2 regions of the Gordonia polyisoprenivorans genome follow, and region 1 is predicted to be linked to the other one. Evidence: riboswitches for the same ligand, from Rfam matches in the RefSeq annotation. Region 1 holds a riboswitch; the other holds the start of a gene.
What was found. A riboswitch is a leader RNA that binds a small molecule or an ion and turns the genes downstream of it on or off. The one in region 1 is predicted to bind cobalamin.
Positions count from the first base shown of each region.

Region 2: another riboswitch for cobalamin. It lies ahead of metE (5-methyltetrahydropteroyltriglutamate--homocysteine S-methyltransferase); the one in region 1 lies ahead of J6U32_RS11445 (FecCD family ABC transporter permease).

Region 1 covers NZ_CP072203.1:2,540,146-2,544,318, forward strand. Annotated here, with positions in the region: gene J6U32_RS11435 (ClpP family protease) at 1-348, opposite strand, end outside; gene J6U32_RS11440 (alkaline phosphatase D family protein) at 458-2,074, opposite strand; cobalamin riboswitch at 2,176-2,385, shown strand; gene J6U32_RS11445 (FecCD family ABC transporter permease) at 2,475-3,548, shown strand; gene J6U32_RS11450 (ABC transporter ATP-binding protein) at 3,580-4,173, shown strand, end outside.
Region 2 covers NZ_CP072203.1:2,741,174-2,745,346, forward strand. Annotated here, with positions in the region: gene metE (5-methyltetrahydropteroyltriglutamate--homocysteine S-methyltransferase) at 57-2,345, opposite strand; cobalamin riboswitch at 2,514-2,680, opposite strand; gene uraH (hydroxyisourate hydrolase) at 2,784-3,110, opposite strand; gene uraD (2-oxo-4-hydroxy-4-carboxy-5-ureidoimidazoline decarboxylase) at 3,147-3,668, opposite strand; gene J6U32_RS12360 (solute carrier family 23 protein) at 3,679-4,173, opposite strand, start outside.

The DNA.
Region 1 (4,173 bases):
CAGCAACACCTTTGCGTGCGGCAAGATGTACCGTTTTCCGCGGGTACCGCAGCAGAGCAAGAATTGCCCGGCGCTGTAGGCCATTCCGAGGTTGACCGTCACCACGTCGTTCGGGACGATCCGCATCGTGTCCATGATGGCGAGCATCGCGGGCACCGAGCCGCCCGGAGAGTTGATCCACAGGCCGATGTCGGCGACCGGATCCTGTGCCGACAGCATCACCAACTGTGCGCACAGCGCGCTGCCGATCTCGTCGTCGAGCGCCGAATCGAGCATCAGGATGCGTTGGTTCAGCAGGCTCTCGGCGGTGCGTTTGCGGAGGGGCGGGGAAGTTTTGTGTTCGCTCATGCGTCCAGCGTGTCGAGGCGGCCCGGACGGTGCCAGTCGGTGCTGCTGTGCGCGGAATCGCGCGGCGCACAGCAGATGTGGTGCGGGCACAGTTGCTCTGATGGTCTGCTCAGAGCACCTCGACCTCGGGGCGTCCGGCCGGAATGGTCACCACTGCGCGGGTGTGGAGCCGGGCGTCGGCGGTGCTGACGGTCGGGCAGACCCGGAACCGCGCCTCCCACCGGTCGTGGGTGATCGTGTTCAGGACGTATCCGCGTTGGGCGTTGCCGAATCGTACGTGGGGTGAGGCGGCCTTGAGTTGTCGATCGGACTCGTCACTGTCGGCACCGTCGCCGCCGGAGCTGATGGATGTGCCCGCCAACTCGACACCGACCGTGGGCGCAGGTCGGGTGTAGATGGATCGCAACTCCGACACCACATTCCGGTGGATGTCGCCGACGATCGACACGAGATTGGCGGTTCGGCGTTCGCGGGCGCCCTCGAGGACACGGGCCCGCGACGCCTCGTACCCGCTCCATCCGTCCATGCTCACCGCGCGGACCCCGTCACGCTCGCGCGCGAGGTCGGCGATCGTCGTCTGGTGGGCCAGGACGTTCCATCGGCTGCCGGACGCGGCGAGACCGTCGAGAATCCACCGCTCCTGGGCTGCGCCGGTGATGGTGCGGTGCGGGTCGGCGGTGGCCGCGTTCTGCCCGGTGTCGTTGTCGCCGTTGACCTGATCGCTGCGGTGAGTACGCGTGTCGAGGACGCTGAACTGAGCAAGATCGCCGAACGTGAAGCGACGATAGGCACGAAATCCGCGCCCGGGCGGGGCGAGCCGAACGGCGGTGTTCTCCCACCAGGCGCGCATGCCCGCAGCCCGGCGGAGCAGGAACTGCGGTAGGGGTTGGTCGTCCTCGGGAATGTCGGCGGCCCAGTTGTTGTCGACCTCGTGGTCATCGAAGATCGTGATGAACGGGCTCATCCGATGCGCCGCTTGCAGGTTCGGGTCGAGTTTGTACAGGGCATAGCGTTCGCGGTAGTCGTCGAGGTCACGGCATTCGCGATACGCCGACGCCGGCACCACCGCGGTATCGCGTGCACCGCCGCCCATCGGGATCGGCTTCTCGTAGATGTAGTCGCCCAGATGAAACACCACGTCGGGGGCCTCGCGGGCCATGTCACCGAACGCCGGGTAGTGGCCGTCGGCCCAGGCCTGACAGGAGGCGAGGGCGAATGACATTGCGCCGGTGGGAGTTCCGGTGCGTTGCGCGGTGCGGGTCCGGCCGACCTCGGAGACTTCACCGAGCGCGCGGAATCGGTAGAAGTAGTCGGTACCCGGCGTCAGGCCGCGGACGTCGACGTGCACGCTGTGCCCGGTGTTCGGGCCGGCGCGGGTCACCCCGCGCGCCACGACGATCCGCATCCGTTCGTCGCGGGCCACTTCCCAGCCGACATCGTGGGTGTCTCGGCCCATACCCGCCCCGGGTGCGAGGGGGTCGGTCGCCAGCCTGGTCCACAGGATGACAGCGTCGGGGAGCGGGTCGCCGGAGGCGATTCCCAGGGTGAACGGGTGGCCGGCACCTCGGACTCGTGGAGCGGAGGCGGCGTCGGTGGCGAACAGGGTGGGGGCGGTGGCCAGCCCGGCGGACAGCGCGGTCCAGGTGAGGAATCGACGGCGGGTCGTGCCGGCGCGCAGCACCTTGTCCGGGGTGACACGTAGCGGAGCGTGGTTGGGGGAGCGCATGCGTCGAGGCGATCACCGCACGGTGTCGTCACGGACGACGACCGGCCACGAGTCGGTGATGCGGGAGTGAAGACCTGGGCGACGCCTCGGCGAGATGCCTGCTACGCTCAGCGCGCGTCGGTTCCGACCGGGCCACACGGGCCGGTCGGTGAAAAGGGAATCTGGTGAGAATCCAGAGCTGCCCCGCAGCGGTGACGGAAACGACAGCGGCTCCTCGCACTGGACTTCACGGTCCGGGAAGCGGCCGCGGGTAGGTGGCATCTCGGTGCCGGGTCCGAAGTCCGAAGACTTGCCGCCGTGGCCATGGGCAACCGTGGTCGACACTTGCCTCGCGGGATATGGCCGGTGCGCCGATCTGTCGTGCGCGGCTGTCTTCCGCCCGACGAGAGACCGTGCCACAGTGGATGATCACACCTCTCCGCAGGCCACCCCGGCCGCGCCGACCTGGACGCGTGTCGGCGTGTTCGCGGCGCTCGGTGTGCTCGCGCTGTTCGTGGTCGCGTGGGCCGGTGTGGCGTTCGGTACCGCCGACGTCGGTGGTACCGACGTGCCGCGCTTCGTGTGGGCCGCGCTGACCGGCGGCCCGATCTCCGCCGACGACGCCGCCGCGTACTGGATCGTCATCGATTCCCGGGTACCACGCGTGATCACCGGAGCGGTGGTGGGTGCCGGGTTGTCGGTCGTCGGAGTGGTCGTGCAGGCGATGGTGCGCAACCCGCTCGCCGACCCCTACGTCCTCGGTATCTCGTCCGGCGCATCGGTGGGGGCCACGAGCGTGGTGCTCTTCGGCGTCCTGTCGGGCATCGGGCTCTACGCCATGCCGGTCGCCGCCTTCGCCGGAGCTCTGCTCGCCACCCTCATCGTGTTCGGGATGGCCTCCGGCGCAGGCGGATTGACACCGTTACGCCTCGTGTTGACCGGCACCGCGGTGGGCTACGGCTTCTCGGCGCTGACCACCGTGCTGGTGTTTCTCGCACCCACCGGCGACGCCGCGCGCAGCGTGATGTTCTGGCTCCTGGGCAGTCTGGCCGCGGCCAGCTGGTATTCGGCGGTCCTCGTGGGCGTCGTGACCGTCGGCGGGGTGATCGCGGTGGCGAGCCTGGCGCGCTCGCTCAATGCGCTCGCCATGGGTGACGAGGTCGCCGCATCCCTCGGATTGTCGGCGTCGCGGTTCCGCGTCATGGCATTCGCGTTGTCGGCGTTGATGACCGGCGTGATGGTGTCGGTGTGCGGGGCGATCGGCTTCGTCGGGCTCGTCGTTCCCCACGTCGCGCGGTTACTCGTCGGCGCCGACCATCGCCGACTCGTGGTGATCGCTCCGCTGATCGGCGCGGTGTTCCTCGTCGCGGCAGATCTCGTCGCCCGAACCGCCGTGCCGCCGCAGGAACTGCCGCTGGGCGCGATCACCGCCGCCGTCGGGGTGCCGATGTTCCTGATCCTCATGCACCGCCGGCGCAGCGTGGTCGATCGATGAAACGGGTTGACGGCCACCGGAGGTCGGGAACATGACCACAGCGGGGTATCACGGGGTCGGCGTCGACATCGGTTCGGTGACGCTGCTGCGTGAGGTGACCTTCACCGCCGCGCCGGGGAGTTTTCTCGGCGTGATCGGACCCAACGGCAGCGGGAAATCGACACTGCTGCGTTGTCTGTATCGCGCCCAGCGCCCCACCGTCGGCCACGTCGAGGTCGACGGCGTCGACGTCACCGCGATCTCGATGCGCGACAACGCCCGTCAGGTCGCCGCGCTCACCCAGAGTTCCACGCTGGACTTCGATTTCACCGCAGCCGAGGTGATCGCCAGCGGTCGGTTCCCGCATCGGTCGATCGCGCGGACATCCCGGGCGAGGGACGCCGCGGCGGTCGAGGAGGCCATGGGTGTCGCCGGAGTCGGCCATCTCGCCGACCGCGTCTTCACCTCGCTGTCCGGGGGTGAGGCGCAACGGGTGCTGATCGCGCGGGTACTCGCCCAGCAGCCGCGGGTGATGGTGCTCGACGAGCCGACCAACCATCTCGATGTGCGACACCAGTTCTCGGTGCTGGCCGCAGCCCGGGACTCCGGCGTCACCGTGGTCGCGGCGCTGCACGATCTGAACATC
Region 2 (4,173 bases), 200 kb from region 1:
CCGGGGCGCGCACCCGAGCTCTCCCGCTCCGCAATCGGCTCAGCTGATTGTCGTGCTCAGTTGGCCAGTGCGCGAGTGGTTTTGGCCGCCGAGACCAGATTCGTCAGCGCCGCGGTCACCTCGGTGGTGCCGCGAGTCTTCAGGCCACAGTCCGGATTCACCCACAGGCGCTGCGGCCCGACGGCATCGAGCGCCGCGCGCAACGACGATTCGATCTCGGTGACGTCGGGGACACGCGGTGAGTGGATGTCATATACACCCGGCCCGACGCCGTTGGCGAATCCGATGGCATTGAGGTCGGCGAGGACCTCCATGCTCGACCGTGCCGCCTCGATCGAGGTGACATCGGCGTCGAGTTCGGCGATCGCACCGATGACCTCGCCGAACTCCGAGTAGCACAGATGGGTGTGGACCTGCGTGGCGTCGTCGACACCCGAGGTGGCCAGGCGGAATGCCCGCACCGCCCAGTCCAGGTACGCGGGTTTGTCGGCGTCGCGCAGCGGGAGCAGCTCACGGAGGGCCGGCTCGTCGACCTGGATGATGCCGATGCCGATCCGCTCGAGATCGATCGTCTCGTCCCGGATCGCGAGGGCGATCTGGTCGGCCGAGTCCGACAGGGGCTGATCGTCACGCACGAACGACCACGCGAGAATCGTGACGGGTCCGGTGAGCATGCCCTTGACCGGCTTGCCGGTCAGCGACTGGGCGTAGGCGATCCAGTCGACGGTCATCGGCGCCGGGCGGGACACGTCGCCGAACAGGATCGGCGGACGCACGCACCGAGTCCCGTAGGACTGCACCCAGGCGTGGGCGGTGGCGAAGAAGCCGTCGAGCTGCTCGGCGAAATACTGCACCATGTCGTTGCGTTCGGGTTCGCCGTGGACGAGCACATCGAGCCCGATCTCCTCCTGCAGCGCAACCACATCGGCGATCTCCGCCCGCATCCGACGGACGTACTCGGCGTCGTCGATCCCACCGGAGCGCAGCGCGGCGCGCGCCAGTCGGATCGCCGAGGTCTGTGGGTAGGAGCCGATGGTCGTGGTGGGCAACGGCGGGAGATTCAGCCGCTCGGTCTGCGCAGCCGCGCGGGCCGAGGCATCGCCGCGCGTGCGTGCGGCGTCGGTGAGGGCGGCCAGACGCTCACGCACCGCCGGATCGTGCACGCGCGGATCGGATTCGCGGGTGGCCAGTGCCGCGGCAGCGGCATCGAACGCGTCGGCCTGAGACGGCCGACCGTGGCGCAGCGCCTCCGACAGGATCGCGACCTCGCGGTACTTCTCGGCCGCAAAGGCCAGCCAACCGCGCAGGTTGTCGTCGAGTTCGGTTTCGGGTTCGACGGAATACGGCACGTGCAGCGTCGAGCACGAGGTGGACACCGCCAACGACCCCGCCGACCCGAGCAGGGTGCCCAGGGTGGCAAGCGCTTTCTCGAGATCGGTTCGCCAGATGTTGCGCCCGTTGACCACGCCGGCCACCACGAGCATGTCGGCCAGTTCGGGAACGCCGACCACCGTTTCGACCGAGCCCTCGATCAGATCGACGGCCACCGCCTCGATACCGGTGCGCGCGAGGGCGCGCACACTGTCGCGGGCGTCGCCGAAGTACGTGGCGACGCAGAGTGCCGGTCGTGAGTTCGCTTGCGCGAGGGTCGAGTACACCGATCCGGCCAGCGCGGGGAGGCGGTCTGCGGCATCGGTGACCAGGATCGGTTCGTCGATCTGTACCCACTCGACCCCGGCCGCGGCGAGACGGGCCAGCAGGTCGAGATACAGCGGCAGCAGCTCGTTGACGCGATCAAGCGGAGAGCCCTCGTCTGCGGTGTCGTGGGCGGATTTCGACAACGCGAGGAAGGTGATCGGCCCGATGACGACCGGGCGTGCGGTCACGCCGGCGGCCTGCGCCTCGGCCACCTCGGCGAGAACCTTCTCCGGGTGCAGGGAGAAGGCGGTGGCGTCACCGATCTCGGGCACGAGGTAGTGGTAGTTGGTGTCGAACCACTTGGTCATCTCCAGCGGTGTGACGTCGGCGGTGCCGCGGGCCGCTGCGAAGTAGCGGTCGAGGGGATCGGTGATGTGTGCGACCCGCTCGGGCAGGGCGCCGAGCAGCACGGCGGTGTCGAGCATCTGATCGTAGTAGGAGAAGGTGTTGACCGGAATCGAGTCGAGGCCGGCCGCCGTGAGCGCCGCGATGGTGTCGCGCCGCAGCCCGGCGGCCACGGTCTCGAGGCCGGCGGCGTCGATGCGCCCGGCCCAGTAGCTCTCGATCGCGCGCTTGAGCTCACGGTGTGGCCCGATGCGTGGTGTGCCGAGCACGGTGGCGGAAAACGGGGTCGTCCGTTGGGACATGGGTGGTGCACTCCTGCAATGGTTTCCGACGGTCCGCCGCCGTTGCAGGGCGTGCCGAAGGGACGCCGGAGAGAACGTGCACGGCATCCGCGCATCACCTGGCACTCGCTTCGACCTGCGCCCATTCCACGAGGCGACGAGCCACCGGCCGCGGCGCGGCCGGTACAGCAGGCAGGTCTTCGGACTCGTCGGCGGGCGACCATCAGGTCGCGGTCCTAGTGGCCGTCGCTTCCCGGACGCATGCGTCCAGTGCTCGATGACGGCGGTCGTTCCGACATACCGCTGCGGGACAGTTCCGGATTCGCACCGGATTCCCTCTTACGACGCCGGACCCGGACGCGGGGCCCCACGACATCGGAGGCCACGACAGACGGGGCGGCGAACCAACTGCACCGCCGAGCATAGAGGATATCCCCGAATACCGGTGTGCGCGCCCGGTCAGCTACCGCGATAGGTGGAGTACGAGTACGGGCTCAGCAGCAGCGGGACGTGGTGATGCCGTTCGGGATCGTCGACGGTGAAGCAGATGTCGACCTCCGGATAGAATCCCCGGATGTCGTTGTCGGCGAACCACTCTCCGGTGTCGAACACCAGATGGTAGATGCCGGGCACGAGCGGGTCGCTGTTCACCTGCGCGATGCGACCGTCGGAATCGGTGACGCCGGAGGCGACTTCGCCGCCCGCGGCATCCTGCAGGGAGACCACGACGCCCACCGCGGGTGCACCGGAGACCGCGTCGAGGACATGGGTGGACAGACCGGTCATCTCGGTGGTTCGCTCCTCGTGGATCGCCTGCGATTCTCAGTCGTCAACATACTCGATCGCCGGGGTGAGCATGCGCTGCAGTCGACTTCGGTTGATCTTGGCCAACTCCATCCGCAGCACCCTCCGCTCGGTCGCCGGGTCGTTGCGCATCCGCTCCTTGAGGATGGCCAGCAACTCCGCCGCCGGCCGCCCATTGGCGAAGACAAGGTACACGTGCCCGAACTTCTCGTCGTAGGCCTTGTTGAGCTCCTTGAGTTCGACCAACACCGCCGGATCGGCGCCGGTCACCCCGGACTGCTCACGCGTGGAGGACGCGTTGTCCGGGCGGTCGCCGATCCGGGGGTGACCGGCCAGGGCCTCGTCGAGGTCGGCATCGGTGAGCTCGGCCAGGATGAGATCGGCATAGGAGAGCAATGCCTCGTCGTCGGAGAAGGGTCGGGCCTTGGCCACACGCAGCGCCCAGATCGACGAACTACAACACTCGTAGAGCGTGCCGATGGCCTGCCGTTCGGTCAGCTCGTTGAAACTGGGCAACCCGCGCCAGTCGACTCGTCGCACGCCGATCAGCCTAGGAGAGTTCGGGCTGACGGCCGAATCGCACCGACGTCAGCGGGTTGGCATCGGCAACCAGATCGTCGAAGCGATAGTTGACGATCTTGGCGATCTCGATGAGCGCGAACGACTTCTCGGAGGTCTCCGAGTTGTCCATGCGGGACCAGCCGTTGCGCAGCACGCGGTCGTAACGCTCGGTCTCGCGGGCGCAGATCACCAACGGGAACCCGAAGTGCTCCCGATAGGCGGCAGCGAGATTCACGACGTTCTCGTGCTCGGTCTCCTCGAGGTGCGACAGACCCTTGTGGTCGACCGCGATCAGCTCGCCGGTTTCCTCGTCCTCGGCGCCGAGGTCGGGGAAGGCCTGGATGAGGTCGAGCTGTTGGGTGTCGCTGCCGGTGAGCATCGCCTCCTGGAAGGCGCTGCGCAGATCGTGGACATCGTCGAAAGGCCGCTGCTCCCAAGCCCTGTCGAGAACCCAGTCGACGCCCTGAACGACCTCGCCGAAGGT